Linked DNA regions of Prolixibacter sp. NT017. The protein of the gene in region 2 interacts with the protein of the main gene of each other region in a pairwise test. Links are inferred from orthologs where the notes say so. Each region holds a gene or a part of one and is shown on either strand. Other genes may lie near its edges. The genes, in order: def and GJU87_RS16940.

What was found.
Region 1: the proteins of GJU87_RS16940 (region 2) and def interact in binary tests that used the Escherichia coli proteins (3 or more experiments, as listed by UniProt). The link is inferred for Prolixibacter sp. NT017 from one-to-one orthologs.

The regions. Positions count from the first base shown.
Region 1 is NZ_BLAV01000001.1:258,632-261,828, forward strand. The notes cover bases 76-2,939. They hold def (peptide deformylase), read right to left. Parts: upstream 1,855-2,939; coding sequence 1,297-1,854; downstream 76-1,296. Other genes in these bases: GJU87_RS01005 (ComEC/Rec2 family competence protein), read right to left, coding at 76-1,211; ruvX (Holliday junction resolvase RuvX), read right to left, coding at 1,860-2,282; GJU87_RS01020 (hypothetical protein), read left to right, coding at 2,613-2,939. In the rest of the region: more of GJU87_RS01005, read right to left, coding at 1-75; more of GJU87_RS01020, read left to right, coding at 2,940-3,197. UniProt on the Escherichia coli protein: Removes the formyl group from the N-terminal Met of newly synthesized proteins. Requires at least a dipeptide for an efficient rate of reaction. N-terminal L-methionine is a prerequisite for activity but the enzyme has broad specificity at other positions.
Region 2 is NZ_BLAV01000001.1:4,048,895-4,052,086, reverse strand. What follows is about bases 183-3,041. They hold GJU87_RS16940 (aspartate-semialdehyde dehydrogenase), read right to left. Parts: upstream 2,188-3,041; coding sequence 1,177-2,187; downstream 183-1,176. Other genes in these bases: GJU87_RS16935 (lamin tail domain-containing protein), read left to right, coding at 2,334-3,041; GJU87_RS16945 (two-component regulator propeller domain-containing protein), read right to left, coding at 183-551. Outside these bases: more of GJU87_RS16945, read right to left, coding at 1-182; more of GJU87_RS16935, read left to right, coding at 3,042-3,192.

The DNA.
Region 1 (3,197 bases), 3.8 Mb from region 2 along the record:
GGAAATTGATGAAAGTAGTAGATGGAAAGCGGTGAAACGCCAATCTGCGCGGCTAAGGAAACTGTCAGTAGCCCCCAGACTTTATCGAGCCACCAGTTGCTTATGTAGATGGTGTGGTAAATTAGTGGCTGGAAGAATACGATGGAAAGAACTGCTGCATACGATAGTTGGAAGCCTACCTCAAAAAGTAGGTTAGGATTCACGAGTAACAGCAAAAATGCTGATGCAGCGAGCGTGTTGTAAATGTTGTTCTGCCGGTTGACGTTTTCGCCAATGGCAATGAATGAAAACATGGTGGCCGCTCGCTGAACAGAAGGAGACAAACCGGTAATGAAAGCGTAAATCCAGATAACTGCAAGCAAAACGAACAGCCGGGCTAAACGACCTTTTCGATATTTTTTTAGTAATTTGAGCAGAAAGCTGAAAACGAAGTAGATAATTCCCACGTGCAAGCCCGATACCGCCAGAATGTGAATCGCGCCCGAGTTGGCGAAATCTGATTTTATTTCCGGATCGATATTTTCGCGATCGCCCAATACCAACGCCGATAATATACTCATTTCGTCGCCGGAGAAGCCATATCGTTCAAATATGCTTAGGAAATGTTCCCGGACGATCAGCGCTTTTTGCTGGAGATTTAATCCTACTTTTCCCGTAGTGATGAAATAATCTTTCGTCCGGAGGTAAAGTCGGTGCGTAATATGATGTCTGAGCATGTAGGCCCGGTAATTGAATTCGCCGGGATTGCTCGGCGGCTCGATAGCTGTCGGCTGACGATGAAAGGCGATTACCTGCCCTGGAATCAGGTTCGCTGCTGTTGAATCTTTTTCCAGGTAGGTTAATATGTTTTGCTTTTCGGGAAGGAGTTGCAAAATGGTTTTGAATGAGTTCGCTTTTTTTTCCGGGAAACCGGCAACAACGGCAAAATGGCTTGTTTTGTCTGGTATCGATTTTGGCTGATATTGTCGTTGCTGGTGCCAGTACCATCCGAAAATGAACAGGAAAAAATAGAGGAGAGTACCGAACAAAGGCGCTGTCCTGTAGCCCGTTCGACGAAATGTTACTAGTAAGAGAAAAAGAATAGTGAGCCCGGCGAGGCCAGTTAATAATTGGAGGCCTTCAATGGAATAACCCGCCAGAATTCCGGCGACGAATGGAAGGAGAAAACGGAAGAAAGGAATTCGACGAAGATGGTCAGTCAGGCTGGTCATAAAAATGAGATTACCGTAATCACATGATTTAAATTACGATAATCTCACTAAAATACCTTGAATATCAGAAGCGAATTTACCTGAATCAGATTTTTGGAAGCTTTATCCGGTACGAGGGCTGCACTTTCCCTTTGGTAATCGCCGTCAGTTTACTTTTCAGCAAGCGCTTCTTCAGAGGAGTAGCGTAGTCAACAAACAGGATTCCATCGAGGTGATCGTACTCGTGTTGCAAAACTCTGGCGGCAAATCCTTCGAACACTTCGTCATGCTCCACCCAATTCTCATCGAAATATTTCATGCGGATACGGCCTTTCCGTTTCACCTCTTCCCGGATAAACGGAATGCTCAGACAACCTTCTTCCATGAGCACTTCTTCACCGTCTTTTTCGATGATATGAGGATTGATGAATGCTTTTTTGAAGTCTTTCAACTCTGGTTCTTCTTCAGCCATGGGCGTGGCATCGACCACAAAAACCCTGATAGATAAACCAACCTGTGGTGCGGCCAGTCCTACTCCCTCTGCATTATACATGGTTTCGAACATGTTATCGATAAGTTCCTGCAGACCTTCGTAGTCTTTGTCAATGTCCGGTGTCACTTTTCGTAAAACCGGGTCGCCGAAAACGGTTACAGGTAAAATCATGCTATTTATTTTTTGTATTTATTTTCTTCCAAATAAGATTGTAGAATGATGGTGGCACTTACGGCATCTACCATTGCTTTGTCCTGACGCGACTTTTTTCGCAAGCCGGCATCAATCATGCTCTGAAAAGCGATTTTCGATGTAAAACGCTCATCAATTTGCTTAACAGGCATGTCGGGATAGAGTTTGCTGAATTTTTTCAGAAACGGATTGATGTACCGTATTGATTCAGATGGTTCGTTGTTTAATTGTACCGGGTAACCGATAACGAGCAATTCAACATCTTCCTTTTTTAAATAGTCACTCAGAAAATCCCAGATTTCGTGTGTTGCTACTGTCGTGAGCCTGCTGGCGATTAACTGAAGCGGATCGGTTACCGCTACTCCAACTCGCTTTCTGCCGTAATCGAGGGCCAGAATCCTTCCCATGTTGTTTTTGATTTTCAGGGGGCAAAGATACACGATTATTTGATTTTTTCTCATTTCAGTATAAAGGGATTACGAATGTTTCCGGAAACTTTTGTGAAAGGATTCGATATCCATTAAGATTAAAATGAAATGCAGATGTAAAAAATAGTGTTATCGTAATTTGTTTGTATACAGTGTTTTTGGGTTTTGGGTGTAATCTTTACTCTTATCTTTTTTTAACAATTTACCTGGTTTTGGCACGGGCTTTGATTTTGCTTGAGCAAAGAATGAGGTATACCATTACGACGACGTCGGGAAATATTGAAGTTTAACTTTAAAAACCCGAAAACTATGAAAACGACACAATTCCATAAAATAAGCGCTACTGTATTTTTGATGGCTGTTTTATCAGTCGCTGCTGTAAATCCTGCATTTGCACAGAGGCGCACCCGGAAATATCAGCCTGAGAGGCGTGAACATTCCAAAGGGAAATACGAAAACAGAGATCATCGTTCAAGTAATAGGGAAAGAAGCAACCGTAACGAAAGAAATGATGATCGGTTTAAAAAAAATAATCACAACCGGGATCGTGACCATGATCGAAATTACGCGTACCATACGCCGCGTTACAATCGCGATAACGACCGGAATTGGAATAGAAATGGACACTGGGATAATGACCGGCGCTGGCACAGGGAGCATCCGGTATACGTAAATCACCGGCACTACAGAATTCCCCGTTACAACGGAAGAGTAAGGGTTTATGCCAGGGCTCCGTGGGGACGTCGTCATCCGATGGTAATCAGGCATAAGTATGGAGATATCTACTGTTTCGGTGGAAACTTCTACACTTATTATCCTAGATACGGATACGTGCAGATTCAGTTGCCTCGTGATATGGTATTTGCAACGATACCGAGAGGAGCCGTAAGGGTA
Region 2 (3,192 bases):
GTGTGGTTCTGCGGGTTGACGATAAACATGCCTTTATTGGTTCCCGCCCAAATGTTCCCTTCCTGATCGAACTGAACAATCCGGACATGCTCTCCGGTCAGGTTGTACGTTTTACCATTGGTTCGCCAGTTCAGGGCGTTCAGATGACCATCCTTATCAATGATGTAGATGTTATTGTTGGTTCCCAGCCAAATGTTTCCAGCTTTATCTTCCTGGATATCATTGATGGAAACGTCTCGTCCTTTGAAAAGCGGATTGTTCTCGTACGGATGATAGAAGCATTCCTTCTGCCGGTCGAAATAGTTTAAGCCGCCGTTTTCAGTTCCAACCCAGAGATTCCCCTTTTTATCCTCGAAAATGGCACGCACCAGGATGCCTTTCAGACTTAAACTATCGGAGTGCGCATGCTGATAGTTGGTAAACTCATAGCCGTCGAAACGACTTAGTCCCTGGCTGGTACCAAACCACATCCAACCTTCGTGGTCCTGGTAAATGATTTGAATATGATTATCGGGCAGACCATCCTCTTGCGAGAAATAATCAAAACTCATTTCATTTTGCACGGCAAATGCCGGGACGGTATGCCCAAAGAATATGAATCCTAAGGATAATAGTAAAAGTGCAAGCGATTTCATTTTCATCTTTCGAGAATAGGGGTCTCCTTCACCACTCAATCGTAACTGCTTACAAGGTTTATTTTGGTTTAATGAGGATGAAAATATCAATAATTATCAAGAATATAAAAATGGGTGACGGTACAATTGCTCTATTATCAAAGATGTTGTGTTGGCATGTATTGTTTTAAGAGGGATATTGGATGATAAATATACGGCGCTTTTCATTTTTAGTAAAATTATGAAGCCGGTTGCTTTCGAACAGTTGTCATTAAAAAAGCGACTATTTGGAAAAGGAAAAAATTAGCGGCCGGGACCTTTCATCGATAAAAACAAAAAAGAGACTGTCGCCGGGAAGTAAATGGCTCATGGACTTTTGATCACGGCTTCCCCGGGAAGTAAACGGCTCGTGTACTTTTGATCACGGCTTCCCCGGGAAGTAAACGGCTCATGGACTTTTGATCACGGCTTCCCCGGGAAGTAAATGGCTCGTGGACTTTTGATCATGGCGTCCCCGGGAGTTAGATAGCGTCTTTCGTATTTGATAATCGAATTTCGATTGTCATTTAACAATGCCTTCTTGAACCAAATATTCAGCAATTTGAACTGCATTCAGTGCTGCACCCTTTAGAATCTGGTCGGAAACCGTCCAGAAGGTAAGGCCTTTCGGGTTGCTGATATCCTTCCGGATACGGCCCACAAATACTTCGTCTTTTCCCGAAAGGTATAAAGGCATTGGGTATTTCTTCTCCGCCGGATTGTCGATAACAACAATTCCTTCAGCTTCTTCGAAAGCTCTGTGTGCGGCATCAACTGAAATTTCCTTTTCGGTTTCCACCCAGATCGCTTCGGAGTGAGAACGCATAACCGGCACACGGACAGCGGTGGCGCTAACCTGCACGTCGGAGTGCATAATCTTCCGCGTTTCGTTGTACATCTTCATCTCTTCCTTGGTGTAGTCATTGTCGAGGAAAACGTCGATGTGCGGAATCACGTTGTTGACCAGTTGGTACTGGAATTTCTCCACCGTTGGATCCTGGTTATTGGCCACCTCTTTGGTCTGCTCTTCCAGTTCGGCCATGCCCGATGCACCCGCACCACTGGCGCTCTGGTAAGTGGCAATGTGAACCCGGGTAATATGCGACAGTTTTTCAATCGCTTTCAGCGCTACCACCATCTGAATAGTCGTACAGTTCGGGTTGGCGATAATCCGGCGAGGCATATTTTTACAATCTTCCGGATTGACTTCCGGAACAACTAACGGTACGTCAATATCCATACGGAACGCGCTGGAGTTGTCAATCATCACCGTTCCGTGCTTGGTAATCGTTTCTTCGAAAGCCTTGGAAGTGCTGGCCCCGGCAGATGTAAGCGCAATATCGATGTCTTTAAAATCGTCGCCTTCTTTCAGTTCCTTTACCACCAGTTTCTTGCCCTTAAATTCATAGGTCCGGCCTGCACTCCGGGCAGAGCCAAATAACACCAGTTCATCCATCGGAAAATTCCGCTCGGCAAGTACTCGAAGGAACTCCTGTCCAACAGCACCACTAACACCAACAATTGCTACTTTCATAATACTACTGAATTTACTAACTTGAATATAACATTGTCTGATTTACTTGATCGAGACACAGCTACAACGCCAAAATTAATTTTTTTCCTAACGATAACCTTACCATGCGATCAACGTTTACGATTATTTTACTTACAATTTGTAAGTTGACCAATCTATTCTCTGCAACTTTATTTTTCGAAAACTTCGAAAGCGGGCAGCTTGATAGCTGGAGAACCTGTCAAAGCTGGGCACTGGATAGTCAGCAAGTGGTCGACGGAGACTACTCGTTGCGCCATTTTGTGTTTGGTCGGGGTGGAGAAAGTTATGTCAGTCATCCCCTTGAGCCGATCGATCTAAATGCCGGAAATTTCAGCTGGGAGGTAACGCTTTCGAATGGCGACTGGGCTCCTGCTGGCGATGAAGCTTTCGGCTTTTGGCTTTGCGCCGACACGACAGAACTGTCAGTGGCTTCAGGCTATATGGCTGGTGTTAACCTGATGACCAAAGACAACCGCCTGACGCTGGTTCGGTTTCAAAACGGGAAGCCGGTTGAGGAAATTCTAAAAACACGGATGGTCTGGGACGAGGGAAAGACGGTAACGCTGAAAATTTCTCATTCACCACAAGGTATCTGGCATTTATCCTACCGGGATAAAAGTCGCAGTAGCGGGTCGGCAGAATATGAAGAAGTGGAAGAAACTCCCTCGTTAACCATGCAGGCGACCGGTGCTTATTTCCGGTTCACCGCGGCACACAGCGGGCAATTCTGGCTGGACGATATCTCCATCGATTTTGAGAATACATCTCCGTATGTTCGGAGTGTCACGGCTGTCTCACCACAGGAAATCAAGGTACAGTTTTCCGAGAAGATGATGGATGAAGCGCTTTCTCTGCAAAAGTACACGTTAACTAGCAATCAGGGAAGCCTGATGAATATCCGGCACATCCGGTCGGAGCGGTTTTATCCGGCCTCCGTTTTTCTGGAAATGGAACTGCCGACGGATTGGAACCTGAAATTAGCGG